3 regions of the Acetobacterium sp. KB-1 genome follow, and region 1 is predicted to be linked to each of the others. Evidence: a T-box and tRNA genes for the amino acid it is inferred to sense, from the RefSeq annotation. Region 1 holds a T-box; the other regions hold tRNA genes.
The links. A T-box is a leader RNA that pairs with one kind of tRNA and senses whether it is charged. The one in region 1 lies ahead of DOZ58_RS07040 (glycine--tRNA ligase), so its partner is inferred to be a tRNA-Gly.
Positions count from the first base shown of each region.

Region 2: it has a tRNA-Gly gene. The T-box ahead of DOZ58_RS07040 (glycine--tRNA ligase) is inferred to sense a tRNA for this amino acid. The anticodon was not compared.
Region 3: it has a tRNA-Gly gene. The T-box ahead of DOZ58_RS07040 (glycine--tRNA ligase) is inferred to sense a tRNA for this amino acid. The anticodon was not compared.

Region 1 is NZ_CP030040.1:1,523,498-1,534,230, reverse strand. Features, by position in the region: gene DOZ58_RS07075 (hypothetical protein) at 1-199, opposite strand, end outside; gene uvrC (excinuclease ABC subunit UvrC) at 318-2,156, shown strand; gene hprK (HPr(Ser) kinase/phosphatase) at 2,244-3,197, shown strand; gene DOZ58_RS07060 (phosphatase) at 3,256-4,023, shown strand; gene DOZ58_RS07055 (DegV family protein) at 4,072-4,947, shown strand; gene prfA (peptide chain release factor 1) at 5,008-6,078, shown strand; gene DOZ58_RS07045 (4Fe-4S binding protein) at 6,346-6,735, shown strand; gene DOZ58_RS07040 (glycine--tRNA ligase) at 7,046-8,440, opposite strand; T-box leader at 8,504-8,719, opposite strand; gene DOZ58_RS07035 (Na/Pi cotransporter family protein) at 9,163-10,733, shown strand, end outside.
Region 2 is NZ_CP030040.1:1,400,581-1,411,313, forward strand. Features, by position in the region: tRNA gene DOZ58_RS06455 (tRNA-Ile) at 347-423, opposite strand; tRNA gene DOZ58_RS06460 (tRNA-Ala) at 443-518, opposite strand; rRNA gene DOZ58_RS06465 (16S ribosomal RNA) at 620-2,138, opposite strand; tRNA gene DOZ58_RS06470 (tRNA-Cys) at 2,457-2,530, opposite strand; tRNA gene DOZ58_RS06475 (tRNA-Gly) at 2,540-2,614, opposite strand; tRNA gene DOZ58_RS06480 (tRNA-Phe) at 2,621-2,696, opposite strand; tRNA gene DOZ58_RS06485 (tRNA-Asp) at 2,850-2,926, opposite strand; tRNA gene DOZ58_RS06490 (tRNA-Val) at 2,941-3,016, opposite strand; gene DOZ58_RS06495 (class I SAM-dependent methyltransferase) at 3,090-3,833, opposite strand; gene DOZ58_RS06500 (M20 family metallopeptidase) at 3,849-5,006, opposite strand; gene DOZ58_RS06505 (FAD:protein FMN transferase) at 5,089-6,168, opposite strand; gene DOZ58_RS06510 (NusG domain II-containing protein) at 6,310-6,654, shown strand; gene DOZ58_RS06515 (Gx transporter family protein) at 6,654-7,181, shown strand; gene DOZ58_RS06520 (ATP-binding protein) at 7,279-9,030, opposite strand; gene DOZ58_RS06525 (winged helix-turn-helix domain-containing protein) at 9,040-9,735, opposite strand; gene DOZ58_RS06530 (2-hydroxyacyl-CoA dehydratase) at 10,274-10,733, opposite strand, start outside.
Region 3 is NZ_CP030040.1:1,896,807-1,907,539, forward strand. Features, by position in the region: gene hisS (histidine--tRNA ligase) at 1-294, opposite strand, end outside; gene tyrS (tyrosine--tRNA ligase) at 306-1,532, opposite strand; gene DOZ58_RS08805 (AI-2E family transporter) at 1,600-2,814, opposite strand; gene lspA (signal peptidase II) at 3,008-3,487, shown strand; gene DOZ58_RS08815 (GntR family transcriptional regulator) at 3,574-4,257, opposite strand; gene ispE (4-(cytidine 5'-diphospho)-2-C-methyl-D-erythritol kinase) at 4,247-5,125, opposite strand; gene DOZ58_RS08825 (uracil-DNA glycosylase) at 5,280-5,981, shown strand; gene aroD (type I 3-dehydroquinate dehydratase) at 5,991-6,617, opposite strand; gene DOZ58_RS19270 (type I 3-dehydroquinate dehydratase) at 6,551-6,784, opposite strand; gene DOZ58_RS08840 (nucleoid-associated protein) at 6,819-7,826, opposite strand; tRNA gene DOZ58_RS08845 (tRNA-Arg) at 7,929-8,005, opposite strand; tRNA gene DOZ58_RS08850 (tRNA-Gly) at 8,070-8,144, opposite strand; tRNA gene DOZ58_RS08855 (tRNA-Leu) at 8,152-8,236, opposite strand; tRNA gene DOZ58_RS08860 (tRNA-Gly) at 8,445-8,519, opposite strand; gene DOZ58_RS08865 (EutP/PduV family microcompartment system protein) at 8,621-9,121, opposite strand; gene DOZ58_RS08870 (BMC domain-containing protein) at 9,137-9,511, opposite strand; tRNA gene DOZ58_RS08875 (tRNA-Lys) at 9,712-9,787, opposite strand; tRNA gene DOZ58_RS08880 (tRNA-Tyr) at 10,049-10,133, opposite strand; tRNA gene DOZ58_RS08885 (tRNA-Thr) at 10,163-10,238, opposite strand; tRNA gene DOZ58_RS08890 (tRNA-Thr) at 10,252-10,327, opposite strand; tRNA gene DOZ58_RS08895 (tRNA-Thr) at 10,341-10,416, opposite strand; tRNA gene DOZ58_RS08900 (tRNA-Asp) at 10,537-10,613, opposite strand; tRNA gene DOZ58_RS08905 (tRNA-Asp) at 10,626-10,702, opposite strand; tRNA gene DOZ58_RS08910 (tRNA-Asp) at 10,715-10,733, opposite strand, start outside.

The DNA of each region.
Region 1 (10,733 bases):
ATAGCTCTTTAGCTTCCTTTAGGACTTCCTTCTCCGAAAGCGGAAGTCTTATCTCACGTATTTCGATGATTTTAAAGGGGTTGTCTTTAATTGATTTTGTCAGAGTAAATCCACCATAAATTTTCGGAACAATCTTCACTTCAAAATTGCCGAAAGAAATCAGGGTGTTATGACCATCTGTAGTTATTTTTTCAAACATGGTAACACTTCCTTTCTGTATAATAATCTGATGTTTAAAAAAGTATTATTATTATACCAAAATTAGGTGGCGAATAAACAAAAAATTCCAAAAAAATATTTATTTAAGGTTGACCAGTATGTATGATAAAGAAAAATTAAAAGATCTGCCCCAAAACCCCGGGGTCTATATCATGAGAAACAAAAATAGCGAGATTATTTATGTGGGTAAAGCCATTAATCTGCGCAATCGGGTACGGCAGTATTTTCATAGTGCCAGTCAGTTAACCGCTAAAACGGTGGTTTTGGTATCTCATATCGAAACAATTGAGACGATTGTAACCGATTCGGAAATGGAAGCGCTGATTTTAGAATGTAATCTGATTAAGACGCATCATCCGCGCTATAATATTTTACTAAAAGATGATAAAAGCTATCCCTGGATACGGCTGACCGTTCAGGAAGAATATCCGCGGCTACTGATGACCCGGGAATATAAAAAAGACGGCGCCAAGTACTTTGGTCCGTTTACCAGCTCCTATGCAGTAAAAAATACCATTGAAGCTATTTTAAAGATTTACCCGCTAAAAACCTGCAACCGTCAGGTTGCTTATGGAAAAAAGACCGGTCGGCCTTGTCTTAACTATCATATTGGTCAGTGTCAGGCACCCTGCCAGGGAAATGTGTCCAAAGAAAAGTATGCCAAAGATATTGCGTCAGTTTTGGATATTTTAAACGGCCGCCATCCCGATCTACTTAAAAATATCAATGATAAAATGACTGTTGCCGCCATGAATCAGAATTATGAAGAAGCGGCTAAATACCGCGATCAGATTTCCGGCATTGCGCATATCGTTGAAAAGCAGAAAATCAGCTCCAGTGCTAAACAGGATCAGGACTTTATCGGTTTTGCCAAAAGTGATGGATTGGGATGTGTCCAGGTTTTTCATGTACGAGAAGGCAAGCTGATGGGGCGGGATCATTTCTTTCTTGAAGAAGTTGAGGGTGTGAGTTCAAGAGAAGTGCAAGAAAGTTTTGTTAAACAGTATTATGCCAGCTGCGGGTTTATTCCCCGGGAGATTATTTTAAAAGAGCCATTGGAAGATAAAAAAGTTATTGAAGAATGGCTGGGGGATCTGGCTGGTAAAAAAATTGAGGTTCACGCACCAAAGCGGGGACAAAAAATAAAAATGCTGGAAATGGTGACCGATAACGCTGACCTGGCACTTAAACAGAAATTAATGGAAAAACGAGAAAAAGAGATCCGCTCCAAAAGCCGTTTGGATGGATTACAGGATTTATTGGGATTGGCGCAGCGTCCCGTTCGGATTGAGGCTTATGATATTTCTAATATCAGCGGCACCAATAACGTTGGCGGAATGGTGGTTTTTGACGAGGGTAAACTAAATCGGAAAGCCTGTCGTCGCTTTAAAATTAAATCGGTGGAAGGTCAGAACGATTATGCCAGCATGCAAGAAATGATCTTCAGACGGATGGAACGGGCCATGAAAGCTCCGGAAGGCAATAATTTCTTGCCATTACCGGAAGTGATGATGATCGATGGCGGTGTCGGTCACGTGAATGCGGCACAGAGTATTGTTTCTTTGTATCCAACCGTTGCGATTGAGGTGTGTGGATTGGTCAAAGATGATCACCATCGGCTGCGGGGGATTTTTCATCAAGGTACCGAATATCCAATCAAAAAAGCGACCCCACTCGGGGTTTTTCTATCCGAAATTTCGGAAGAGGTCCATCGTTATACCCTGGGCTATCATCAGATTTTAAGAAAAAAAGAAATGCTGGTCTCCCAGCTTGAGGAAATCCCCGGCGTCGGAAAAAAACGTCGCGAAGCCTTAATGGCTCACTTTGGCCAAGTGGATAAAATCAAAAAAGCTACCATCGAAGAACTACAGTCAGTCCCCGGGATGCAGATTAAAACGGCCCAGGCCGTATTTGAACATTTTCGCAACAAGTCGTGAAAAAAACTTTTAACAACGGAAACTTTGAGGTAGAATAACTTGAGTAAACTAATTAGTAGTAAATCAATGAAAAGAGATAACAAAAGAATGAATGGGAAAGTAAATTTAGACGATTTTTGTAAAGATATCAAACTTGAAAAAATTTATTATCAGTCAGCGGATTTGAACCTGGTCAACAGTGGGATCAATCGTCCGGGATTACAGCTTCATGGGTACTATGAGCATTTTGATTCGAATCGGGTGCAGGTGATTGGTAAGGTGGAAGTTTCCTATCTGCTGGATCTGGATCCTGAGGTTCGCGAGAAAAAGATCGACGATTTTTTTTCCTATGAATTTCCCTGTTTTATTGTATGTTGGGATTTGGAGGAGACTCATCTGTTTGAAGATGCGGCCAGGAAATACGGACGGACCCTGTTAAAAAGTAAGGAAAATACAACCACATTGTTTTATGATCTGGTTAACTATATTGATCAGCTGTCGGCACCACGGATCAGTTTGCACGGGGTATTAGTTGAGGTTTTTGGAGTCGGTGTGTTGATTACCGGGCCCAGTGGCATTGGCAAAAGTGAAACGGCATTAGAAATTGTCAAGCGTGGTCATTGTCTCATCGCGGATGATGTGGTTGAGGTGAAACGGATCCGAGACGGTCATTTAATGGGAACAGCCCCGGTACTGCTCGAACATTTTATGGAAATTCGGGGAATTGGTATCATAGACGTTAAAACCCTTTATGGTGCCAGAGCCGTTAAAAGAGATGTTGAAATTGACATGGTCATCCGTCTGGAAAATTGGGATGAACGATCACCCTATGATCGCCTGGGTCTTGATGAACAAACGCTGGATATCTTGGGGGTCGAAATTCCGGAAGTGATGATCCCCGTTTCAGGCGGCAGAAATTTGGCCTGCATCATCGAAACGGCGGCGATCAACAATCGTACCAAACAGTATGGTTATCACTCAGCCCAGGTCTTTTGCGACCGTGTCGCTCACCAGAATGATCTCGACACACAAAAACGGGAGCTACAGAAAAAACAGGATTAATCAAATCGGCTAGATGTTTGAGCGTTGACGAATCGTCAATTGAGAAGGAGAAAATAACATGAGAAATTACGTTTTAGATGCCCACACCCATACCATTGCCTGCGGACATGCCTACAATACTATCCAGGAGTTAGTTGATGCCGCCGCAAAAAAGAATTTGGAGATGATCTGCATCACCGAACATGGTCCGGCTTTACCGGGAGCACCAACGCCTTTGTTCTTTGCTAATTATCGGGTGATTCCCGGAAAAATAAACAATGTCAGAGTCCTCAAAGGAATCGAGAGCAACATCATGGACGCCGACGGAAATACCGATATCCCGATGGATTTTATTAAATCTCTGGAAATCATTTCGGCATCGCTCCACACTCCGACCTTTAAACCGCAGACAAAATCTGTCAATACCAGCGCCGTCCTGGGGGCTATTGCCAATCCCGATATTGACTTTATCTGTCATTTGGGGAATCCCACCTATGAGCTGGATTATGAAGCCATCCTTCAGGATGCCAAAAAAAACAACACCCTGATTGAAATAAATAACGGTTCTTTCTTTATTAGAAGAGGTTCAAAACCCAACTGCGAATGGATTGCCAATCGCTGTAAAGAACTGGAAATACCGATTATCATTGGCAGTGATACCCACTTTGCGACCGATATTGGTGATTTCCCCTACGTTGATCAGGTTTTGGATGCGATTGATTTCCCCGACGAATTGATTATCAACCTGGATTACAATCGGTTAATTAATTATCTCGAAAGCAAGGGAAGGGTGTTGTTTGCTGATCCTCGCGATTATGCCCAAGAATTGTTTTTGAAAAATGACTAAACTGTGATAAAATGAGTTTCTTAAAATCAAGTAGGAAAGGACAGAAAAATGACGATAAAGATCATAACCGATTCTGCCTGTGATATAGAAAAAACGGATCAGCAAGAATTTAATATTGAAATCATGCCAGTTTATGTAGTCGAAAATGAAAAAACCTATCGTGACGGTATTGATATATCATCTGAAGAAGTTTGTGAGAATATGCGACAGGGTACACGTTATAAAACGTCTCAGATTCCTTACGGGGATTTTTATAAACGGTTTGAAGACTTAATCTTAGAAAATAAACCTTTTATTTATCTGGCTTTTTCCAGTGGACTGTCGGGAACCTATCAGGCTGCCGCGCTGGCGAAACGGGATTTAAGAGAAAAATATCCCGATGCGGTCTTTGAAGTTGTTGATACCAAAGCTGTCTGCTATGGACTGGGGCATATTGTCTATGGTGCCGCCAGAGTCGCTGCAGCAGGCTGTGACATGGAGACGCTGATCAAACAAATCAGCTATCATATTGATCATGTCAAACATGTTTTCACGGTGACTGACCTTCAATACCTGTATCGGGGTGGCCGATTAAATAAGGGGACCGCCATCATCGGAAATATGCTGCATATCAATCCGTTGCTTGACGTAAACAAAAGTGGTGAACTTCAACAGATTGATAAGGTCAGAGGCGAAAAAAAACTGGTTAAGAAAATGGTGGATTACCTGGAAACAAACGGTGATCAGCTTGAGAAGCAAGTGATTGGTATTAGCCATGCCGATAATCCAGAGCTGGTGGAGCTATTTGTAAAAATGGCGGGTAAGCGATTAAATATCAAGCGGTTTAAAATCGTGCCATTAGGGCCAACTGTTTTAACCCACTCCGGACCCGGAACGCTGGCTGTTTTTTTCTTTGACGAATGGAAAGAAGCGTATCAGTTTTAATCATTGCAAGGCAGATATAAACAAATTCGAATTACTAATTAAAAAAAATTAAGGAGTATTATGTTAGATAAGTTAGATTTTTTAGCCCAAAAATATGCTGATTTAAACGAAAAGATTAGCGACCCCGAGATCATTGGGGATCAAAATCAGTGGCGAAAGCTGATGAAAGAACAGTCCCACATTGAACCGATCATTCAAAAATACAATCAGTTCTCAGAGACCTTATCAGCCATTGATGATACTAAAGAAATGCTGGCCGATAAAGAATTGGAAAAAGATTTTAAAGAAATGGCTGAGGCGGAACTGGAGGAATTAACAAAAAAGAAGATCGAACAGGAAGAAGAATTAAGAATTTTACTGTTGCCCAAAGATGTTAATGATGACAAAAATGTTATTGTCGAAATTCGGGCTGGTGCCGGCGGCAGTGAGGCGGCCTTATTCGCTGGCGATCTCTTTCGAATGTTGACCCGTTATGCCGAACGTCAGGGTTGGAAAAGTGAAATTATGAGTTCCAGTATACCCGATATCGGGGGGATTAAGGAAATCATTTTTTCGATTGAAGGCAACGGGGTTTACAGTCGTCTGAAATATGAAAGCGGCGTTCATCGGGTACAGCGAATCCCCAGTACTGAATCAGGCGGACGGATCCATACCTCAACCGCCACGGTAGCAGTCTTGCCGGAAGCCGAGGATGTTGAAATTGAAATTGGTGCGAATGACCTGAGGGTTGACGTGTACCGATCATCCGGTAATGGTGGCCAAAGTGTTAACACCACCGATTCCGCGGTTCGAATTACCCATATCCCCACCGGGATGGTGGTGACCTGTCAGGATGAGAAGTCGCAGCTTAAAAATAAAGACAAGGCGTTAAAAATATTAAAGGCCAGGCTTTACGAAATCGAACAGCAAAAACAGCAAAGTGAAATTGCCGAAAACCGCAAAAGTCAGGTTGGTACCGGGGACCGCAGTGAGCGTATCCGGACCTACAATTTCCCCCAGGGGCGTATTTCTGATCACCGCATCAACATGACTGTTTATCAACTGGAAGCTTTCCTGGATGGTGACATCGATGAAATGATCAATGCCCTGGTCACCAGTGACCAGGCCGAAAAACTTAAACAACATTCTTAAACGCGAAAGAGCTTTCCAATTCTGGAGAGCTTTTTTAATGTCAGGAAATAATGGATAAAAATTTAACCGTATTTAGAAAGAATTCCAGCAGGGTACTAAGAAATAGTATCAGGGTTGGCTTTATTGTGGGGGATGGGTGAGAAGTAGCTGTAAAAATTCCGTATTATGTTGACAATTATCGGCTTTAAAAGTAGAATAAAAATCAGTTGTTAAAATTTAAACAAAAATTTGATCATCTGATCAAATTGTCCTTAAGGAGGAGTAACAATGAAAAAAGTAATCGTAGCAGATCAGGCCGCATGTGTTAACTGTTTGACATGTGAACTAGCATGTTCAACCGCATTTTACAAGGAACCTGTTTCAGAATTGTCATGTGTTAAAATTACCACAAAAGATGATGGCAGTTTAAAAACATTGGTATGTGTACAATGTGGTAAATGTGCAAAAGTATGTGAAGCCGGTGCAATCACAAAAAATGCCAAAGGCGTCTTTATGATTAGTAAAAAACTATGTGTAAACTGCGGTAAATGTGTCGAAGCATGTCCATTCGGAGTGCTGGTTAAATCAGAAGACCGGGATGTTCCATCAAAATGTATTTCATGTGGAATCTGTGTTGAAGCATGTCCACAGAACGTATTGGCGATCAAAGAAGCCTAAGTCGTCTTTAAAAATTTATCACTTAAAAACTGCCCCTGTTCGAACGGGTTTCGAACGGGGGCGGTTTTTTTGTTATGATAATGAATTTTGGATAGGCGTACTGGAAACTCCGTACCGATCAATTATTAATCTGTTGTTTGCTGCGGAATCGGACACTGATAAGAAATTAAAAATTTCTTATCAGTCGTGGGCAGTCGCCAACTACAAGCCTGCTTGTGATTGGCTCGTTGCCTCCACGCAGGCTATCGCCATGTCCGCTCCGATGCAAACAACATGATGTAATAATTGTCGGTACTACTTAATTAGCAAATTAAAAATCAATCCGCTTAGCAATATAATCAACGACCTCAGCAATAGGAACCCGAACCTGGTCCATGGTATCGCGGTCTCTTAGGGTGACACATTCGTCTTCCAGGGTGTCAAAATCTACAGTGACGCAGAACGGTGTGCCGATTTCGTCCTGGCGGCGGTAACGCTTGCCAATGCTACCCGCTTCATCATATTCAATCATAAAGTGTTTAGACAACAGGGTGAAAAGTTCTCCGGCCTTGTCGCTTAACTTTTTAGACAGTGGTAAAACTGCGGCCTTGTATGCCGAAAGGAAGGGATGAATCCGCATCACATTTCGTTCTTCAACTTTGTCACCATTGGTAATGGTTTCTTTTTCCATGGCATTGCAAAGGAAGGCCAGAAAAACCCGGTCGGCACCTAAGGAGGGCTCGATACAATACGGGATATATTTTTCGTTGGTAACCGGGTCGGTATATTTCATGTCTTTCCCGGAGTGATTCTGGTGCTGGGTTAAGTCGAAATCGGTACGGTCAGCAATCCCCCAAAGCTCGCCCCAGCCAAAAGGAAAGCGGAATTCCACATCGGTGGTGGCATTACTGTAATGGGATAGTTCTTCCTGATCATGATCCCGGAAACGGATATTTTCGTCCTTCATACCCAGGTCGAACAGCCATTTTTTACAGAAAGCTTTCCAGTAGTCAAACCATTCCAAATCCGTGCCAGGGGCGCAGAAAAATTCCAGTTCCATTTGTTCAAATTCCCGGATTCGGAAAATGAAGTTCCCCGGCGTAATCTCATTACGAAAGGATTTACCGACCTGGGCAATCCCAAATGGTATTTTTTTACGGGTGGTGCGCTGAACATTTTTAAAATTGACAAAAATACCCTGGGCAGTTTCTGGCCGCAGGAAGATTTCGCTGGCGGTATCTTCATTGACACCCTGAAAGGTTTTAAACATCAGATTAAACTGGCGGATATCGGTAAAATCCATTTTTCCACATTCGGGACAGGCAATCTGATGTTCCTCGATAAAAGCCTTCATCTCGTCATTTGACCAGGCATCGACGATCACATCTTCGCCTTTTTCAAAGTAGTAATCGGCAATCAGCTTATCGGCCCGGAAGCGCGACTGACAGGCTTTGCAATCCATCAACGGATCGTTAAAGCCACCCACGTGTCCGGAGGCGACCCAGGTTTTAGGGTTCATTAGGATAGCGGCATCCAGACCCACATTAAAAGGTGATTCCTGAACGAATTTTTTCCACCAGGCCTTTTTAACATTATTTTTCATTTCAACGCCGAGTGGGCCGTAATCCCAACTGTTGGCAAGACCATCATAAATTTCTGAACCGGGGAAGACAATTCCCCTCATTTTTGCGAGACTGACAATTTCAGCCATTGTAAATTCTGACATTTTTTCCTCCTGCTTAATTAAATTTTTAGTATCTAAACTAAAAAAACCGCCCCTTGCATTAAAACAAGGGACGGTATAACCGCGGTTCCACCCAAGTTGCTTGCCACTGCTGGCAAACCACCTTACTCTTATAACGATTTTCACGTCAACCACTTAATCGAAAGCAGTGGTTGCAGCTCAAAAAGTGCCACTCATAGGGTTTGATTACAGATCTTACACCATCATCTGCTCGCTTTTAAACCATTGGCCCTCTGATTATTCTTTTCTCAATGCCTTTGCTATTAAGTTAAGTACTTCTTAATAAATCCTAAACTAAGATGAAGAATATCAAAAAGACAAGCTGCTGTCAAGTTTAATTTTTAGCGGTCAAGTTTTAATTTCGATTCGGACAACATTGAAATGGGTTACAACGATAAACCAGGGTAACGATAATGTGCGTTTTGCCTCGATTTAAATAAATAATTCATAAAAAAAATGAAAAAAAAGATTCTCATTATGTAAACTTAGTGTTAAAATGTCGTTAACAAATGATTAAGGAAAAAGAAAAGCAAGAAAAGATAGTTATCCTGGTGAATCAAGAAAACGAAAAGATTAGGCCCACTATGGTCTAATCTTTAATTATGAAGGGCGACAATTTGGTTAATCCCAATTTTTTGAGGGTCGTCTAGTTTCTTCCTTGGCTGGAGTACTATCTTAATTTTTGATGTTTTTTGGAGGAAAAAATGACGTTAGAAATGCTGATTGGTCTCTTTGGAGGCTTGGGGTTATTCGTTTTTGGAATGCACATGATGAGCGACGGATTAAAAACGGTTGCTGGCACAAAGATGAAAAAACTTCTGGAAGTATTAACCAACAATAAGATTAAAGCCATCCTGGTTGGGACGGTTGTAACGATGATTGTCCAAAGTTCCAGTACCACCACGGTGATGGTGGTCGGCTTTGTTAACGCCGCCCTGATGACCTTGACCCAGGCAGCAGGAGTTATTTTAGGAGCTAATATTGGAACCACCGTCACGGCCCAGTTGATCGCGTTTAATGTCACTGAGTTGGCACCGATTTTTATTGGTATTGGTGCAATGATGGCTCTATTTAGCACCAAGAAAAAGAATAAAGATCTGGGGAGTATTATTCTTGGTTTTGGGATTCTTTTTTATGGGATTGCGGCCATGTCAACAGCCATGAAACCGCTTAGAGAAAGTGAAGAATTTATTTACCTGCTCTCAACCTATGGAACAAATCCACTGCTTGGTGTGCTGATTGGAACCCTGATTACCGCTGTGATTCAAAGCAGTAGTGCTTCTATCGGTTTGCTCCAGGCGCTGGCCCTTTCTGGGGTTTTTGTCAGTATTGGGGGAACTGGAGCAATCCAGATTTGTTTACCGATTCTTATTGGTACTAATATTGGTACCTGCGTCACGGCATTGCTTTCCTGTATCGGAACCTCCACAGCAGCAAAAAAAGCAGCTTTTATCCATCTTTTTGTCAATATTTTTGGTGCTGTCTGGGTGATGATCTTATTAACCATCATGAATAATTTAGTGGCTGTCAATCCGGTTTATGAATTCATCGTTACTATTTCAGGCTCATTGATTAACGGTGGCGGTGATATGGTGCCCAATGTGGCCCGTCAAATCGCGATGGCGCACACCCTTTTTAATGTTGCAAATACGATTGTATTACTCCCGATCATCGGCTATTTTGTTAGCTTTCTGGACCGCGTCTACCCGGAGAAAGAGGAAGACAAGGGGTTGCAGTTGGATGACCGGTTGTTTAATAATCCTTCCATTGCTTTGGGACAGGTGGTCAGAGAAACGAATCGACTGGCAAAAATGAGTTTTAAAAATTTCAGAGTCGCCTGCGAATCGATCATGGATGGCAATGAAAAGCTGGTTGAAAAAATTGTTAAGCGGGAAGAACGCATTGATGAATTTCAACAGGGAATTGTCGAATATTCCGTTAAATTGTCCAATGAAAACATGTCAGAAGAAGAGAATGAACGCCTGGCCTTCATCCTTAAAGGAAGCCATGATTTAGAAAGAATTGGTGATCATGCCATGAACATTGGTGAATTGGCAGAAATGCGGGCCACCAATAAGATCGTCTTTAGTGATATTGCCAATCAAGAAGTGTTAAATTTAATCAGTTTAACTACCAATACGCTTCGGGATATGGTAGAATTAATGGAAACAGAAGAGACAGATCTGTGTTATAAGATTCTTGATGAAGAAGAAGAAATAGACGAAATGACTGAAAAATTAAAAGATGATCATATTCGCCGTCTTAATGAAGGAAT
Region 2 (10,733 bases), 120 kb from region 1:
AATTTGGTAAGTCACTAAGCGTTAGCGTGTGACTGATGTAAAAACTAACGCATTTTTCGGCAAAATTCTTCCTTAACTGAATAAGGAATATTGGCGAAAAATACGATCCTAAAATTACGTTTTCGTGTTAAGAAATTGTATTTCAAAATTTTATTTATACACTATGCTGTTTTCAATGATCGACGTATTTGTCCAAATTTGATGAAATTTGGCAAGTCACTAAGCATTAGCGTGTGACTGGTACAAATACTAACGCATTTTTCGACAAAATTCTTCCTTAAATAAATAAGGAATTCTGATGAAAAATACGATCCTTTTGTTTTATGAACTTGCGTTCAGTTTGTTATGGTGGGCTTGGGAGGACTTGAACCTCCGACCTCACGCTTATCAGGCGTGCGCTCTAACCACCTGAGCTACAAGCCCATGCGTTTGTTTTAAAAATTGGTGGAGATGAGGAGACTTGAACTCCTGACCCCCTGCTTGCAAGGCAGGTGCTCTCCCAACTGAGCTACACCCCCCCAACATTAAAACGTATTAAGTTTATGCTGATTGCTTSTGTCTTGTATAACCAAATGGTCATACAAAAGAAAATAGTACCATGACTTCCTGTATTCCCTAGAAAGGAGGTGATCCAGCCGCACCTTCCGATACGGCTACCTTGTTACGACTTCACCCCAATTACTGACCCCACCTTCGGCAGCTGGTTCCTTACGGTTACCTCACTGACTTCGGGTGTTGCCAACTCTCGTGGTGTGACGGGCGGTGTGTACAAGACCCGGGAACGCATTCACCGCAGCATTCTGATCTGCGATTACTAGCAACTCCAACTTCATGCAGGCGAGTTGCAGCCTGCAATCCGAACTGAGATCTGTTTTAAGGGATTAGCTTCACCTCGCGGTTTCGCAGCCCTCTGTTCAGACCATTGTAGCACGTGTGTAGCCCAGGTCATAAGGGGCATGATGATTTGACGTCGTCCCCACCTTCCTCCGTGTTATCCACGGCAGTCTGCTTAGAGTGCCCAACTAAATGATGGCAACTAACCACAGGGGTTGCGCTCGTTGCGGGACTTAACCCAACATCTCACGACACGAGCTGACGACAACCATGCACCACCTGTCTCTCTGTYCCCGAAGGRAAAGYCYRATCTCTYRGRTKGTCAGAGGATGTCAAGACCTGGTAAGGTTCTTCGCGTTGCTTCGAATTAAACCACATGCTCCGCTGCTTGTGCGGGTCCCCGTCAATTCCTTTGAGTTTCAACCTTGCGGTCGTACTCCCCAGGCGGAGTGCTTATTGCGTTAGCTGCGGCACTGAGTCTCCCCAACACCTAGCACTCATCGTTTACGGCGTGGACTACCAGGGTATCTAATCCTGTTTGCTCCCCACGCTTTCGCACCTCAGCGTCAGTATTTGTCCAGCAAGCCGCCTTCGCCACCGGTGTTCCTCCTAATATCTACGCATTTCACCGCTACACTAGGAATTCCACTTGCCTCTCCAATACTCAAGTCTTTCAGTTTCAAATGCATGTCACCGGTTGAGCCGGTACCTTTCACATCTGACTTAAAAAACCGCCTGCGTGCCCTTTACGCCCAGTAAATCCGGACAACGCTTGTCCCCTACGTATTACCGCGGCTGCTGGCACGTAGTTAGCCGGGACTTTCTTCTTGGGTACCGTCTTTTTTTCTTCCCCAATAACAGAGCTTTACGATCCGAAAACCTTCTTCACTCACGCGGTATTGCTGCGTCAGGGTTTCCCCCATTGCGCAATATTCCCCACTGCTGCCTCCCGTAGGAGTCTGGACCGTGTCTCAGTTCCAGTGTGACCGTTCGCCCTCTCAGACCGGTTACCCATCGTCGCCTTGGTGAGCTGTTATCTCACCAACTAGCTAATGGGACGCGGGTCCATCCTATGGCACCGGAGCGTTTAATACATCTGCCATGCGACAAATATATCTTATAAGGCATTACTCCCAGTTTCCCGAGGCTATTCCTTTCCATAGGGTAGGTTACCCACGCGTTACTCACCCGTTCGCCACTTTCTAAAAGATCCGTGCAAGCACTTCTCTTTTGTCTCGTTCGACTTGCATGTGTTAAGCATACCGCCAGCGTTCGTCCTGAGCCAGGATCAAACTCTCAATAAAAGTTTGTATTTAAAGCCGTTAGGCTTTAAATGCTGTCTCATGAATAACTGTGTTTTATACTCTACCGAGTGCACTTTATCCTCTGCCGAGTTAATGTTTTAAAGAGTACATCTCTCTGTTTCTATTTTAGCCGCCTTCATCCTTGCGGATGTTTTGGCTGTTTTACAGGTTTTATGGTACTATTCTCTTTTCTATGACCGCTGCATCTCAGGTGATTTTTAATCATTCCCCACCGAAGAAGCTTTTGTATTATATCGTCGTTTTCCTGTGTTGTCAAGCTGTTTTACAAAGTTTTTTTTGATTTTGCTTTTTTTATTTTGGAGGCGCCACCCAGACTTGAACTGGGGGTGAGGGTGTTGCAGACCCATGCCTTACCACTTGGCTATGGCGCCCTATTAAGTTGGAGCGGAAGACGAGATTTGAACTCGCGACCCTCGCCTTGGCAAGGCGATGCTCTACCACTGAGCCACTTCCGCTGATGGTGGTGCCCAAAGGCGGAATTGAACCACCGACACGAGGATTTTCAGTCCTCTGCTCTACCGACTGAGCTATTTGGGCATGTAAAGAATTAATAAAACAACCATGTTAAACGTTTAAAGTCCGTTACATGACTTTACTACGCCGTGGTTAATTACCCAATAATTGGATGACCATTAACCTTGGGGTAGCTATGAATTGCTATTCATTTTTGGTTCTCTGCTTAAAAATTTATGGCGACCTGGAAGAGACTCGAACTCTCGACCTCCAGCGTGACAGGCTGGCATTCTAACCAACTGAACTACCAGGCCGCTTGTAAAAAAAATGGTGGTCGCAACAGGGCTCGAACCTGTGACCCCCTGCTTGTAAGGCAGGTGCTCTCCCAGCTGAGCTATGCGACCATCAGTTGAGATACAAGTGTTATTATACGGCTGTAAAAACTAATTGTCAACTATTTTATTATATTTTTAGCTTTTATTTTTTTTCGGCAATAACCTGAATTCGTTCACCTTCATTACTGCCTTGCAGGAAGGTTCCGAAATCATAATACTTCATATTTTTAAAACCAATCGTTGTCAAACACCGATGGATATCTTCAATGGTATAGAAATATTGAATCTGGGTCTCCTCATGACGATTATAAGTGTCATTCTTGTTCTTCTCAAAAAATGTTAGATTGAAGTGCATCGCATTTTCGGCAAAATGCGGTTCATTTTCCCAAACACAAAAGATATCATCTAAATCATAGATATAGGTATTATCCATAATGGTCTTTTTATATTTAGTGACGGTGTTAACATCAAACAACAAAAGTCCTTCACTTTCCAAACATTCATAACTACTCAGGAAAAAGCGCTGCAGGGCTTCTAGATCAGGCAGATAGTTGACACTGTCACAACAGGAAATCACGGCATCAAAAGTTTGATTAATTTGAAAATTACTCATATCGCCTAAATAAAACTGAATATTTTTGAGTCCCATCCGATCCGCTTTTTCATCTGCCACCGTTAGCATCGCTTCGGATAAATCCACCGCCGTCATTTTTAACCCCATTTGGGCCAGATTGCAGGTAATATTCCCCGTTCCGCATCCAAACTCCAAAACAGTTTTAATTTCACGCTTGCTATTAAAAAATAAACGCTGTACATAGTCAGACCATTTAGAATAATCTATTTCTTTCATCAATTCATCATAAACCTGTGCAAATTCTTCGTACATATTAACTCTCCTGTTTTAATAATTTTTTGAATAGTTTATCAATTTAAGTGATGCTTCCATTCCCTTTAACAAAACCGTCTCATCAAAATTGAAATCTGAAGTATGCAGGTTTTTATTATAACCTTTTTTTTCATTACCGGTTCCCAACCCGATGTACAATCCCGGAACTGCGCTCTGAAAATAAGAAAAATCCTCCGACAACATAACTTTTCGAAAAGGAACCCTGTTTTCCCTCGGGACCAGTTCTTTATAAATCTCATATAATCGTTCATTATTAATAACTGGCGGATACATTTCGATGAATTCCAGCTCAATATTACAGCCATGGGTTAATTCAACCCCTTTTACGACTTCCTCAATCCGACGATGTAGTTTCTCGTGACTTTTATTGCTAAATGAACGGATGGTTCCCCCAAGCTTGACCTCATCGGCCACAACGTTCACGCGCGTTCCACCATTTAGCAACCCAATTGAGATAACCACACTCTCCATCGGATTGGTATTTCGACTGACAATACTCTGGAGACAGGTGATCAATGAAGCACTTGCGACGATCGCGTCCATTGACCGCTGCGGCTGCGCAGCATGTCCGCTGATGCCACGAACCGTTATAAAGAATTCACTGTTCTGCGCCATCATCGGCCCCGCCTTTGTTGCCAGCATACCTTCTTCAATAAAAGGAAACAGATGATAACCAAAGATCGCTTTAACCGGATATTTTTCAAAGATTCCGGCCTCGATCATCGGTTTCGCTCCGCCTGGCCCTTCTTCACCCGGCTGAAAAATTAACAGCACACTTCTTTTTCGTTGATCGGGAAAATCGGCCAGATATTTTGCCAATAGCAAATTCATCGTCATATGTCCGTCATGCCCGCAGGCATGCATCCATCCAGGATGACAGGAAACATAGTCGTGATCGGCTTCTTCCCGAATGCAAAGGGCATCCATATCAGCTCGAAAGGCAATGGCATCATCGTCACATTGTCCTTTTATATAGAGAATCAGACCGGTCTCACACACTTTTTCCGGCTGATAGCCCAGGTCCACTAGATAATTGATAAGATAAGCCTGGGTTTTTGCTAAATCAAACCCCTCTTCCGGTATTTGATGGAGTTCACGCCGCAGTCGGATCGCTTCTTCATCGTAATTTTTTACTCGCTCACTATCTTGCATTTTATTCCTTCTTTTTCATTCTTTTTTTAATCCCATCCAAACTCTAATCTATCATACCTGATAAGTTAGAAACACACAATAATTAACGTCTTTCCAGGGTGTAGGTATCGCCATAGTTTTCTTCATCAAATACAAACGCATCGTTTAAGCCACTGGTGACAACGATCTTATTTTCATTGGTAATAAAAATAGCTTCCACATCGGGCAGTGCTTCAACCTTTTTCAAACCTTCATCAAGCCCCAATAAAAACAGGGTCGTCGACAAACTGTCGGCATCCACTGATGCTTTCGCCACCACGGTTACCTGAATAAGCCCTGAATCCGCCGGATAGCCGGTAAACGGATCTAAAATATGATGATATTTTTTTCCGGCTGCGTCTACAAAATAGCGTTGATAATCCCCCGAAGTCACCACCGAGCCATCTTTTAGGGATAAGACCCCGAGGTATCCATTGCCCGGATTTCGGGGATCTTCAACCCCAACCCCAAAATCGGAATTATCGGCTTTTCCACCCATCACCAGCACATTTCCGCCAAGAAATACGATGGCATGCTCGACCCCTTCTTTTTTGAGAACGGCCATCACCTCATCGGCGATATACCCTTTGGCGATGGCTCCCAGGTTCACTGCCATCCCCGCATCGGTTAAATAAACCGACTGATCGGCGGGATTCAAAATAATTTTAGTATAATCCGTTTTTGCCTTCGCCGCATTGATCGCTTCCAGCGCTGGGGCTTCCTTCGTTTCCGGGTAGTGAATCCCCCAGAGATCTACTAACGGACCGATCGTCACATCGAAATAACCACCGGAACTTTTTGAATATTCAATACTTTTTTCAATGATCCGGTAGGTGTCATCGGAAACCACAACTGGTTGAATGCCGGCATTTTCCTTTATCAAGCCCAGATCACTGCCCGTTTCAAAAGCTGTTAAAGTCGTGTTTAAGGCTTCAATCCGTTCAAAAGGTTGAGCCAATAAGCTTTCATCGGATTCGCCATATAAAGTGATGCTGACAAAAGTATCCAATAGGAAGTCACTTCGAGTTACCGTTTTACCTTGTTCACAGCCGGTTAAATACTGCATTAAAAAAAAGGTTGCTATTGCCACGCTGGCAAATAGGATACCTCGTTTCAATGTTTTTTTTATGCTCATTTGATTCATTCGTTGCTCCAATATCTTAATAAATAATGATATTATACCAAAGTCTCTGAAAAAAAGCATAAAAAAATGCTAAAGTCTTTACCAGCGGCTATTTTTCAGATAAAATAAGAGCGTTCTTAATTAATATTAAAAGAGGTCTCCATGAAAAAAAACGAATTTGTTATTATCATCGGCTTACTTGCTGTCAGTTTAATTGGCATAGCCGCTTTTTATTTTTTCGCCGCAACCGATAAACCACTTTCGGTTCGGGTCTCTCGCCAGGGCGAAGTGGTTGCTGTTTTTCCGCTCTCTGAAGATCATACCGAAACCTTTACCGATGCAAGCGGTTCAAATACCCTTGAAATTTCCGGGGGAACTGCCAAAATAATTGAGGCTGACTGTCCCGATCATATTTGTGTTAAGACCCATCCCATCTCCAACCCCGGCGAGACCATCGTGTGTCTGCCCCACAAACTGGTGGTGGAAGTCATCACTGGTGAATCCTGATGCATTCTAAGGCGTACCGATTGGTTATTCTGAGTCTTTATGTGGCGATGGCCTTAATTCTCAGTTATGTTGAAAGTTTGATCCCATTGCCGTTACCCATTCCCGGGGCAAAAATCGGCCTGCCTAATATTATTACCCTTGTTTCCTTGTTGACTTTGGGTTGGCCGTTGACTCTACTGGTCGTAATTGCCCGGATTCTTTTATCCGGCTTTCTGTTTGGTGGTGGCTTTTCGATTGTCTACAGTCTCGGCGGTGGCTTGTTGAGCCTGCTGGTGATGAGTCTACTGCTGTACTATTTTAAAGATAGAGGATCAATTATCCTAATTAGTGTTTTTGGGGCCATCTCACATAATCTGGGTCAGGTCATTGTTGCTGCCATTGTTGTCCAAACTACCAGCCTGCTCCTCTATTTTCTGTTCCTGATGTTGCTGGCCATCCCCACTGGACTTTTTATCGGCATCACCGCCCGTGAACTGATGCGCCTACTTAGTAAAACCACCATCTTCTCAAAACTGAACCGACCTTAAAAAAAATAGCCGGTCAAACCTGACCGGCTATTTTTTTAAGCAATAAAGCAGTACCGACAATTGTTACATCATACGCTGCGGTAATTTGTAACCTTCGCTATTCTTTATTTTTTGGCAGTTGAATCATAAACTCTGTTCCTTTTCCAACCTGGCTGTTGACGGTTATTTTTCCACAATTATTCTGAACCGTGTGCTTGACAATGGCCAGACCTAAACCGGTGCCGCCTTTTTCCTTGGAACGACTCTTATCAACCCGATAAAACCGCTCGAAAATACGATTGACATCCTTTTCCGGAATCCCATAGCCATGATCTCGAACCCGGATGATGATGTTATGATCTTCTTCAGATAAGTCAACTTCCACCTGATTTCCAGGTTCTGAGTATTTAATGGCATTATCAATGAGATTGATCATCATCTGTCTGAATTCATCCGCGACAAACTCGAGTTTAATCGATTCTTTACTGGTTAATACAAGCGTTGTATTTTTTGCTTCGGCACTGAGTTTTAAAATATCAAAAATCTGCATTATTTCCGTATCCAACTGTATCGTTTCATATCTTTTATCAAAGCCCCCCTTGTTTTCCAACTGCGACAAGGCCAGGATATCACTAACCAATCGGCTGAGGCGATCGCTCTCCTCGTAGATAATGGCATAAAATCGCTCCAGGGTCTTGGGCTCGGTAATGTGATTCTCCTGAATGGTTTCAATAAAACCTTTAATGGTGGTAATCGGCGTTTTTAATTCGTGGGAAACATTGGCAACAAAATCCCGACGCATTTTTTCCAGATTTTTCAGCAGTGTAATGTCCTCAAAAATAATAATATGGCCGTTAATATTATTATTCTCTTCAATCTGATTAATATAGATCCGTAAAACCTGATCGGAATGAATCCGCGATTCAAACGTGGTTTTCTCACAGGCGTCATTTTCAAGATAATTCATCAGTTCCAGGATAAAGGTTTCCCGATAGACTTCCAGAATATTTTTTCCAATCACCACTTCCTTCATCGGAATCCGCAAGACCATGCGAGCCGCTTCATTTAAATGAACGATGTGATTTTTTTTATCAATGGCAATGACGCCATGGTTCATGTTGGACAAAATAGCAGTGAGTTCGGCATTCTTCTGGTTCATTTCGGTAAACGAATTATTCAATTGGACGGACATCTGATTAAGGGATTCCACCAGTTCGCCGATTTGGTCTTCCCTGATCATGGTCAGTTGTTGGCCATATTTTCCTGAGGCAATTGCTCTGGCAAATGCAGATGCATCTTCTAAGGGTTTTAGCTCCCGATTGATAAAATAATTAATCAACAAGGTGGTGGCCAGAATTGTCGTTAATATCACAAAAATAATATTATTGATCATTTCAAACATGGCATCATCCATGGCATTCACCGGCATGGAAATCCGTAGCACTGCCCCAACTGACTGCGTCTCACCAAAATATGGGGTCGCCACATAAATCATTTCATCTTTAAAGGTATTCGAAAAACGAACCTCCGTTGTTTCAACACCTTTTAGGGCACCAATAATTTCAGGACGATTTTTATGATTCTCTAGATCACCAACCCCTTGCAAAGACTCATAAGTGACCTCTCCCTGGGGATTGATAATCGTCATTCGCACATTGGTGCTTTGGGAAAAATCATCAAAACTCTTTTTATTTCCAGTTTCCAAAAAGTCCGGCAGCATATAATTCATAATATAGTTACTACTCTTCTTTATATTGTTCTCTGTATCGGCATAGTAACTCTGCCGATAGCTGATGGTGGTAAATAATCCACAGATCGTAATACTAACAACAATAATAATTGTCAGCGAAATGGACAGCCGTTTCTTCATAGCACGCTCCTATTTCTCAATAAAACGATACCCAACCCCGCGAACGGTTTCGATATATTTTTTGCCATCCTCTGATTGTTCCTCAATTTTTTTTCTTAAATAACGAATATGGACATCCACTGTTCGGGTCTCTCCATAGTAGTCAAATCCCCAGATCTGATCGAGCAATTGATCCCGGGTCAGTACCTGTCCCCGATGCTTCGCTAAGAACACCAGTAATTCATATTCTTTTAAGGTAAGCGCCAGTTTTTCGCCATTTTGGTAGACTTCAAATGCCTTTGGCTCAATATGTAAGTCGCCAACAAAAATAGCTTCATCCTCTTTTGACAAAAGGATCTCGGTCCGCCTTAAAACGGCTTTAACCCGAGCACAGAGTTCTTTGACTCCAAAGGGCTTGGTGATATAATCATCGGCGCCGATTTCCAGTCCCAGAACCTTATCAAATTCTTCGCTTTTGGCGGTAAGCATTATAATCGGTATATAGGAGATGATACTATTGGCCCGGATTTCCCGGCAAATACTAATGCCATCTTTCCCCGGCAGCATCAGATCCAGAATAATCAGGTCCGGCAGGACATCTAGTATTTTTTCAATGGCCAATGCACCGTCCTGGACGCCATCCACTTCAAATCCATGGGTTACCAGATTAAATTTGATCAGTTCATATATATTCAACTCATCTTCAATTATCAGTATTTTTTTCATTATAACTCCTTGTGTTTTTAGTTTAACGAGATTATACCATATCCTGGAATTCTATTTTGTAAATTTTAGATTAAATTGTAAACTTTTACAAAATCCTGAAAACGTTATAGGAAAAATAATGATTGTATTCTTTGTTTGAACTCCATATAATTAAATTATCACATATAATCCTTTATCTCTAAATGAATTACTCCCCTTTTTCATTTAGGAAAACGAGCTGTTTCTTCTGAATCGGTTCTTTTTTTTTGCAAAAAATTAAGACCGGCTGTCAAGCCAGTCTCAGGATGTCGATGAACTCCCGTACCGACCAATTGTTAATCTGTTGTTCGCCGCGCCATGCGAAATCCGCTTTGCTCCTTTCGCATTGGTCGCGGGCAGTCGCCAACTACAAGCAAGCTTGTGATTGGCTCGTTGCCTTCGCGCAGAATCGGACTGGCTCCGCCGTGTCCGCTCCGATGCGTACAACATGATGTAACAATTGTCGGTACTACGTTAGTTCTATTTCTACAATTTTTGTCAAACCAAACTAGCCAGTTTCTTAGTTTTTCCGATCCAGATTTCGTTTGGCGGTTTCCATCATCAGTTTGATGCGGTTTAGCTGATTGACTTCACTTGCTCCCGGGTCGTAGTCGATGGGGGCAATATTTGCGCGCGGATATTTTTGGCGGATCGGTTTGATCATCCCTTTTCCCATCACGTGGTTGGGCAGGCAGGCAAAGGGTTGAACACAAACAATATTCTCTACCCCATCTTCGATCAACTCCATCATTTCGGCGGTTAAGAACCAACCTTCCCCACCCTGATTACCAAGGGAAATCAGTTCCTGGGCTTTACCCGCCTTTTTCTCAATGGTGGATGGGGCATGGAAGTGGGTGCTGGCATCCAGGGCAAGCTTCATGTTTTTTCGGGAAAACTCCAAAAATTTAATCAGCAGTTTGGCACGTTTCATGGATTTTCGTTTACCTGAGAGTTCTTCGTATTTAAAGACCTGATTGTAA
Region 3 (10,733 bases), 370 kb from region 1:
ACTCAGGGGCAGGGTGAGATCAAAGCGCAGTCCCATATCGCAAAGATCTAAGACACTGGCATCGGGATTTAAGTTAAGCTTTTCACCGCGTTTTAAAACGGTAAAAAGCATTTTTAAGTTTTCGCCCCCGTCACTGCCCAAAAGCAATTCCAGATTTTCCATTACCGGGGTTTCAATCCGACTAAATCCATGCGCGCGATAGACTGCCAATATCTGCTGTTCCAGGCGATCCCGGATTTTTGCTTCCTCGGGTAGAATATCCCTTGTACCTCTAACTGGTTTTGAACTAATCATCTGGTCACCTTCTATACAAGATTAATTTGCTTGAATGCTTTTTTGCCCTTTTTCAGGACAATTCTTCCGTCTTTAAAAGCTGTCGGGGTTACCAACAGCTTAAAGTCTGTTACTTTTTCGCTATTTAGCAAAACTCCGCCCTGTTTAATTAAGCGCCGTCCCTCACTGCGGGTGGGAATCAGTTTGGCAACTTCTAACAAAGCAAGAATATCCATACCTGCTCCCAGTTCAGCCTTTGATAGTTCTACGCTTGGTATCTCGGCATCGCCCTGGTCACCGCCAAAAAGCTTCCGGGCCGCATTTTGAGCCTCCTGTGCGGCTTGCGAGCCGTGAATAATTTCAGTGACTGTGTAAGCCAGAATTTCCTTAGCCTGGTTGATTTCTGAGTCTTTAAGTGCTCCCAGCCGACGCACCTCGTCCATCGGAATAAAGGTCAGCAGGGCCAAACATTTTTCGACATCGGCATCGGCAATGTTTCGCCAGTATTGGTAAAATTCATAGGGCGATGTTTTTTCCGGATCCAACCATAAGGCACCTTTAGCGGTTTTCCCCATTTTGATCCCTTCACTGGTCGTTAACAGGGAGAAGGTCATTCCGAAAACCTGTTTAGCATCTTTGCGCCGGACCAATTCAACTCCGGCAATGATGTTGGACCACTGATCATTTCCGCCGAACTGCATCTTACAGCCCTGTTCTTGATGTAAGACGTAAAAATCATAAGCCTGGAGCAACATATAATTGAATTCTAAAAAGGTCAGCCCTTTTTCCAGCCGCGATTTATAACAATCGGCAGTCAGCATCCGATTCACTGAAAAATGTGCCCCAATTTCCCGCAAAAATTCGATATAGTTTAGAGGCAGTAACCACTCGGCATTATTAAGCATCACAGCCTTATCATCTTCAAAGGTCAAAAACTTTTCAAACACACGCTTGAATTTTTCACCATTTTCTACAATCCGTTCTGCTGTCATCACCTGACGCATGTCGGTTCGGCCAGAAGGATCACCAATCATGGTGGTTCCGCCCCCGATTAGGGCAATCGGACGATGTCCATGCCGTTGCATGTGGGCCATTACCATAATCTGAATGAAATGTCCGATGTGAAGACTGTCCGCCGTCGGATCAAAACCAATATAAAATGAAACGGATTCCTCCGCCAATAGTTTTTTAATTTCCTCTTCGTGGGTACACTGTTCGATAAACCCCCGCTCCTGCAATACGTCAAATACACTTTCCATCAATCTGTGTCCTTTCCTTTTTCAATGGGGTTTCCCCCAGCAATTATGCACATTTTTATTTAGCTGATTATTCAAGCGGTTTCTCGAGCAGTTCTTTTTTTCGTTCCCAGCGTGTTAAGCCTTCTTCAAAAAAGACCTTAATTACGGCAAACATCGGGATCGCCACAAACATGCCCGGAATGCCGAAGAGACTGCCTCCGACGATGACAGAGAACAACACCCAAAAGGGATTGAGTTCGACAATTTTCCCCAGCACATTGGGGGCTAAAACATTCCCGTCAAACTGTTGTACAACCAAAATCCAGATCCCGACCCAAAGCGCCTTAACCGGTTCATCAATTAAGGTAATGATAACGGCCGGAACTGCTCCGATAATGGGACCGAAATAAGGAATCACATTGGTAATCGCCACAATAACGCCGAATAAGGGGGCATAATCGACACCGATCACCAACATTCCCAAATAGAAAAGAAATCCAATTAACATCGAAGTAAGTATTTTCCCGGTAAAATATTTGTAAAAAATTTCATCGATGGTCAGGATCGCCCAGTGGGAACCGTTGTATAAGGTTTTATTCATCACCGCTTTGGCAAAACGGTCCACCTGTTCACTAATTTTTTCTTTATCCAGCATCAGGTATAACCCCACAAAAAACACAATAAAGAAAGAAATAACAAACCCGATGGTTCCTTTTAAAAAGACGAAGGCAAAATTCCCAATATTTTTTATGGAATCCGGATTTGTTCCAAAATATGATGCAATCTGGTTTATTATATCCCTGGTCGTCATACTTTGAAGGCTGTCAATAGCAAACTTAAGCTCTGCTAAAATATCCTGGGCAGCACCGCCGTTGGCCAGGCTTTCACCCAGATAATTATCAATGGTTATTAAATACTGCGGCGTTTGGGAAATCAGCCCCGTCAAACTTTCTACCACTGATGGAATGGTTGCATAAAAAAACAAGACAATCAGTACAATGGTGATCGCATAGACGATCAGGATCGAAATCAGTCGAATCGCTCCGGCTTTGTCCCGACTTTTAGGAATGGTCTTAAAAATAAACTTTTCAATTCCCCGCATTGGTTTAAACAAAAAATACGCCAGCACTACGCCCACTAAAATAGGCCTCAATACTTCCAGCGTTCTGGTAATAAATCCGCCAACAGTTGCCGTCACCACGCCAAAATTATCCAATAGTTTGTAAATCAGAACCAGAATCAGAACACCAACCAAAAAGTAGCTATATTTTTTTACAAGTTCGAGATCAATTTTAAATTTCAAATGCCCCTCCAGTACTGTTATCAGCTCGAACTATATCTTAACATTTTACCAGAATAATTTAAAGCAGTTTCAAACAGATTCTTAAATTATGATTAATCTAAAATAAAATCGCCGTGTATTAAAGTTTTCCTTGTCTTTTAGAGAAAACTATCATAATATTTTCATATACTTAATTATTTGTTTAGGAGCAACCATGATTTATATCGCTATTATCCTTTTTGTTATTTTTCTGGACCAGTATACAAAATACCTGGTCATTGCACATATAAAACCCCTTGACACTCTACCGCTGATCCCAAATGTTTTTCATTTAACCTATATCGAAAACACCGGTGCAGCATTTAGTCTGTTTACTAACATGCAGATATTTTTAATTATTATGACCCTGGTTTTTCTTGGTGTACTCATTTACTTCTTAATCAAAATACCCAACATCAAAGAAAATCGCGTCATTAATGGCTCGCTTGCCTTTATCATTGGTGGTGCTGCTGGTAATTTACTGGACCGGCTACGCCTTGATTTTGTGGTAGATTTCCTTGATTTTCGAATGATTAAATTTGCCATTTTTAATTTCGCCGATGTTTTTGTGGTATGCGGCAGCATCATTCTTGTTCTGGCATTATTTAATAATAAAAATTTCTTAGAGAACAATGATTTCGGCACTCTAGAGTAAAGTTTGCTTCCCGCTATCCACTTTAATCAAAACGCTTCCCTAAAAATAACAAATCATTTTTTCAGGGAAGCGTTTTTTATCTTTCGTTACTCTGTTTTTTTCAACAATCCAAGCATGCTATCGCCGGTGGTGAAAATATGGTCGCAGGCGGCAAGATTGGCTTTTTTACACGCACCCTTTTCAATTTGCCGGATAATTTCCATATGCTGATTCACCAGCGGCGTTTTATCTTCAATCCGATGCACATACTCGGCCCGAAACCGCTGCATCTGTTCCCGCAGGCTGTTAATCATCGTTTGCAATTTTACATTTTTCGATGCCCTATAAATGGTCTCATGAATATGCATATCGTGTTTGATGATCCCCTCTTCGTCATTATGCAAAGCGGACTCCCCAAATAACTCATTGGCTTCATAAAGCCGGCTAATTTCGTCTTTTGTAGCATTCATGGCCGCCAACTCCGCCGCCAGACCTTCCAGCGCCCGGCGGATTTCCATCATTTCTTTGAGGTCATTAACCGACATTGGCGTCACATAAACGCCCTTTCGTGGCACCATTTTTACCAGTCCTTCCAGTTCAAGTTTTCTGATTGATTCTCTCACCGGTGTTCTGCTGACACCCATTTGCTCTGCCAGTTGAACCTCCATTAAGCGTTGTCCCGGCTGAAGTTCACCAGTAATAATGGCGCAACGAATGGTTTCAAAAACAATTTCTCGCAGCGGCTTGCAAGAACTTATATCGAGGCTTAAGCCTTTTTTTTCACTCCACATAATTTTCTCCTCCACTTTCCTCCGTTTTACTCAAAAAACACAGGGGGTATATTTCTTTAAATTGCTGCCACATTTTTACTGCTAATTCCCGGTCCGCGTAATATCCAATAACCGTGGAACCACTACCGGTCATGATCGACGCCAGTGCTCCCGTAGCCAGCATTTCTTTTTTGATCGCTGCTATTTCAGGATAATCTGCAAAGGCAACGGCTTCAAAAACGTTTCCGACGACCTCGTTAAGCTCATGATAAGCATCTTGTTTTAGCAATGCCATAAGCGCCGAGATATCCGGGTGTTTTTTTATGATTGAATTATCCAGTTTTTTAAAGGCCCAGGGGGTAGCGATATCAATATCCGGTTTCACGACCAGAATCGTCATCTTTCTTAAATCGCCAATGGGTGTAATCTTTTCTCCGATTCCTTCCACCAGAGCCGTACCACCAACCAAACAATAGGGAACATCTGCTCCAATGGTAACCGCAATTTTCAAAAGTTCCGACTGCGAGAGTCCCAGTTGCCATAAGGTATTTAGCCCTTTTAAAGCTGCGGCAGCATCGCTGCTACCACCCGCCAGACCTGCCTGAGCGGGAATTCTTTTTTCCAGATGAATCTTGGCGCCTCGTTTAATCGTGAATTGGTTTTGAAGTTTTAGGGCCACTTTGATGACCAGATTTCTCTCATCCAGGGGAATGGTGTGCTCATTGGAAGTCAACACAATTCCTTGCTCCCGAGGGTAAAAGGTCAGTACATCAGCCAGTTCGATGGAATGATTAATCATCCTCATTTCATGATAGCCATCTTCCCTGATCCCGGTCACATCCAAGGATAGATTGACCTTTGCTCGAGCTTTTAAAATAATCTTACTCATACGCCCTCTCAATGCACTCATAATATTGTATACTTTATCCATTATAACATAATCCCTCTTTTATGGAAATAAAAATCCGGGTTGAAAACCTGCTTTTATAGTGTATAATCAAGAGATCATACACGATAAAACCAATGCATAGGAGAACGCAACCATGCCAATTCATTTTAATAACGATTGGGAAGAGCCCATTCAACAGGAAATCAAAACTGACTATTATCAAAACCTGCGACTTTTTTTAATTAAAGAATATCGAAGTCGGGTGGTCTATCCGCCGATGGATGAAATTTTTAATGCCTTTCACTTAACGCCATTATCAAAAACCAAGGTTTGTATTATCGGCCAGGACCCCTATCATGGACCAGGCCAGGCTCATGGCCTGGCTTTTTCTGTCAAACCCGGGGTTTCGATCCCCCCTTCACTGCTTAACATCTACAAAGAACTGGAAGCCGATTTGGGCTGCCCGATTCCCAGCCATGGCTGTTTAACTGCCTGGGCTGAGCAAGGGGTACTACTGCTCAATGCCGTTCTGACCGTCCGGGGCGGTGAAGCCGGTTCCCATCGCAATGCCGGTTGGGAGATTTTCACCAGCCGGATCATTGAACGATTGAACACCCGGGCCGAACCGGTTATTTTTATTCTCTGGGGTCGCGATGCTCAAAACAAAAAAGCCCTGATTACCAACCCCCGACATCCGATTATCACCTCACCCCACCCTAGTCCATTGTCAGCCCACCGGGGATTTTTCGGCAGTCGACCTTTTTCCAAAGCAAACGACCTGCTGAAGGCCCAGGGAATTGAGCCCATTGACTGGGGTATTAAGGATCTTGATTTCCCTATCATCGAAAAAAAATAGCTCTGATATTTATATCAGAGCCATTCTTTTTCGTAAGTCGATTATTTCTTCCAGACTGAGCTGACCAGGCGCTGTTTTCCCGGCTCCCGCCGCAAAGGTCAGGGAACCGCCGCACAAATCAGGTGCTATTCGGGTTATTGACCCCAATGATCCCATCGCAATGGCAATCATCGGCTTCTGGGATTTTTCGTTGTAAGTGAGGGTGGCCTGGATCAGGTGGCGGACGTCATCCATTGACTGCGGCATCACTGCCAGTTTTAGGACATCGCCGCCGACCGCTTCCATGGCTTTAAAAACAGCGTTTATTTCCTCTGTAGTCGGGGTCTTTTCAAAGTTATGATGAGAAACCAGCCATTGGCTTTCACTTACTTTTAAAGCCCCTCTAATCCGCTCCAGAAAAGCCGGCTCGCTATTAAGTTCCACGTCCACATAGTCGACCCGGTTACTTTTTATCGCCGCAATGATTGCGGCTGTCCGGATTTCATCTGCGGTTTCACAAACGCCGCCCTCCAGATGACTGCGATAAGTATAAATAAGTCCCTGATCGGGCATTCTTGTTTTTATTTCAACTAACAAATCCTGTTCTTCTTCCGCCGTGAGCAGTTCCCCCCCGCCATGAAATGATCGCGACGCCACTCCAGAAAATCACAACCATTTGCCACTCCCACTTCAACATCAGCTATTAATTCATCGCGATTGGCACTGATCAATGGAATACACGAGATAAAGGTGTTTTTTCTGATTAATTTAAATGCTTTTTTCGTCTTCATAAAATTCTTCCTTCCACATTTATGATTCATCATTGCAAAAGTGCCCTCCGGTTAACGAAACGACTATTTATTTCTGGTTTAGTAGTCCAATATTCTTGATTTCCACGGAGATGGTACCATCCGGATTATTTTTAAACTCAATGATATCATTTCGCTTCAGCTGGTCCATCGGAATACTGATTTCAATGCCCGTATCGGTAATAAATTTTTGTTTGCCAAAGATCTTCTTTTCAATATTCGGGGTGACCGGGATCTTTTTTTCGTAGAGCCCTTTTTCTTCCAAGGACGACCTGAACCGCTCCTGAATGGTCGAATCCCCGTCAAAAACCGTTTTGGCCAGATTGTCCACGTCGATTTCGCTTTCGGTTTCATAATCATCAGCCAGCACTGTTTTAGCGGCATTGAGCTTTTGATAATCACCGCCATATTCTCTGACAATCACTTCTTTGACTGTTTTATCGATAATGTCATAGGCCTCTTTTTCTGACATCGCCGGCTCACAGAAAACTAATTGAGTGGAAATATAATAATCTTTCTCATTATTGATTGGATATTTCTTTTCCTTGATCAGAACCTCATCACAAGCCAGATTAACGAGAATGAATTCATCCAGTTTCTGACTTTCTGTTGGCAGTACACAGGGTTGAACCAGAATATCATTGGTCAGACCTTTGTCAGTATTCACATAGTGAATATAACCCTGCTTATAATTAAACTTGAATATACCCAAATAAGTTTCATGCTCGACATTAAAATCCACAAAAACCAGATCGGCAGATGGTATTTCGATGTTTTCTTGCATATACTCAAAAAAAAGCTGGGATATTTCCGAACTAATCCGAACAAGCTCGTGAGGATTATTCTTGTAATCAATAATCCGGTCTTTAAAAGGACTGCCCGTCCGAAAGACAGTCCGTTTGATCTCCGGATCTTTTATTGATCTTTCCACATGCTTTTCCACATATTCTTTCACTGTTACGGTCATGTTCAGGAGCATATCCGATAACACCGGGATGTTTGCGTTGGTGTCCAATACATGCAAGATTGCTTTGTTAATGCTGATTTCTGATTTCATTTTATTTTCCTATTCTGATTTTGTCTGATTTCTCTTAATCTCATTTACATCTTCTTTTGCGTAAATAAAAAACAGCCACGAATGACTGTTTAAGCACGTTTATGGTACGCCCAGAGGGGCTCGAACCCCCAACCTACTGGTTCGAAGCCAGGCACTCTATCCAATTGAGCTATGGGCGCACATAAGTAGATTAAAAAAGAATGATTGGGATAAATACCCAACCGATTCAGATTTATTAAATTTTGGAGCGGAAGACGAGATTTGAACTCGCGACCCTCGCCTTGGCAAGGCGATGCTCTACCACTGAGCCACTTCCGCTTATAAATGGTGCGGATGAAGGGACTTGAACCCATACATCATTCGATACTAGATCCTAAGTCTAGCGCGTCTGCCAATTCCGCCACATCCGCTAAAGCAATTGTTGTATCTGTAACGTGCCTGATTATAATAACAAAATACGTAGGTTTTGTCAACCCGTTTCGGAACTTTTTTCGACTTTTTTATTTATTCAATGCGATTTTAAAAGATTCCCAATATTTCGCTTTAATCCGTTAAAAGAGCGTAAAATCGCTATTTGCAACTTTACACTCCTGATTCAATGCCACTATTATCTTAATATGGAGCGGAAGACGAGATTCGAACTCGCGACCCCCGGCTTGGGAAGCCAGTGCTCTACCACTGAGCCACTTCCGCAACGGTACTATTATAACAATTAATTCATCATTCTGCAAGCATTTTGTTCTTGCAATTCAATTTTCATTAGTGTTCCATCCTCCAGCTAAAAGGTTTTATTGCTACATCATTTTAGTTGATATGACATTTCTAGGTTTTTCAGCTTCTGATTTCTTATCCCAGGGCAAGATATCACCTTCATCTTTGAGATAATCAAGGATTTCCCAAATACCTTCACCAGTATAAGAGCTTACTCTAAAAATCGTATCACATCCAGCTAATTCCAGCCAACTCACTGCCTGTTCCACATCAGCGCCAGAGGCATCAATCTGAGTAACCACACCAATACAGGGTCGATTTGCAACGGGAGTAATACATGGCGGATAAAGCGAATAAGGCTCCGTTGCATTAATTAAAAGAGCTACCACATCCGCCTCATAAGAATACAAGGCTAATGCTCTAGCTAAACCTTTCGTTTCTGCATATTCCCCTGGGGTATCAATCACTACATCATAATGATTGACATACTGGGTTTTTTCGTAACGAATCTCTTTTCCTTTTAAGGCTTGTCGTAATGTTGTTTTTCCACATTCACTTCGACCGACTAATATCATTTTTTTCATGTTATGCCTTCACTCTCAGGTTTTTGTAATCTCACAAATTGTAAATTTCAAGGTGTTTTGCAAATAAGTTAAAATCGTTGTGATCGCAGACTCCACCTCTGATATTCTCCCGGTAAACATCAGCGTACCACTGAATCGATCAATAAACCCCAAATCAATAACCGATGTTTTTATAGCTAAATCTCCAGCAATCACCGATATTTCTGATGGTGTCATACTCAGTATCCCGATCGCTGCTTTCTGATAATCAACACTGGGATTCAAGCCCAGTTTTTTATAAACAATTTCATCTGGGCTGGCAATGATATGAGCTAATGTTACTTGCTTACCGGGAACTGTTTCTTGAATAATCCTTAGTTTTCCGTCATTCATATTTAAAATATTTTCCATTAAAATGCCTCCTTTTCTTGATGTCTTTATATTCATTTAGTATTACCGAGTAATTATATCACTTTAAGAAGAAATTAAAATGGAATCGTCTAATTTTTAACTGTATTTTTTCTATAATATCATGGAATATTTCAGCCTTTTTATGCTTGCTAATTCAAAAAAGCAAAAAAACCGCATCATCTGCGGCTAAATTTAGAAATTGGTGACCCATGGGCGACTTGAACGCCCGACACCCTGATTAAAAGTCAGATGCTCTACCAACTGAGCTAATGGGTCATGCTATAATTTACTTTTTGTCTGTCTCCAAACGATTATGAATACTCCCGTTTGCCTAACTAAGTGATTCACACCAAATCAAAGATTTGGGTTCTCTACTTGGCAACTGAGCTAATGGGTATTTAGAGGAGCGTATTTTATTCGAAAACTCTTCTCATCCTAATTGGATGAGTTTTCAATTAAAATGCGTTAGCTTTATCACTGTTGTCTCGCTATGCTCGCCTGCCGACCAATTTCAGGTATGAAATTGGGATAAAGCGTTGGTGGGAGAAGATGGATTCGAACCATCGTAGACGTTGTCAACGGATTTACAGTCCGCCCCCTTTAGCCACTCGGGCATTCTCCCAGATGTTTAAATAATTCTTGACATAAAAATGGAGCTGATGAACGGACTCGAACCGTTAACCTGCTGATTACAAATCAGCTGCTCTGCCAATTGAGCCACATCAGCTTAATCATAAAAATGGAGCTGATGAACGGACTCGAACCGTTAACCTGCTGATTACAAATCAGCTGCTCTGCCAATTGAGCCACATCAGCTTAATCATAAAAATGGAGCTGATGAACGGACTCGAACCGTTAACCTGCTGATTACAAATCAGCTGCTCTGCCAATTGAGCCACATCAGCTTAATGATAAAATATTGACACATATAAATTACGTTGCTTTAAGTCACAGCCAATCAACTCAGCGATTCATTCAAAAATGTTCACTCACTACGTTCATGCATTTTTGGTTCTCTGTTTAAATGGCGACCTGGAAGAGACTCGAACTCTCGACCTCCAGCGTGACAGGCTGGCATTCTAACCAACTGAACTACCAGGCCGCGTGAATATGATGGCGACCTGGAAGAGACTCGAACTCTCGACCTCCAGCGTGACAGGCTGGCATTCTAACCAACTGAACTACCAGGCCGCGTGAATATGATGGCGACCTGGAAGAGACT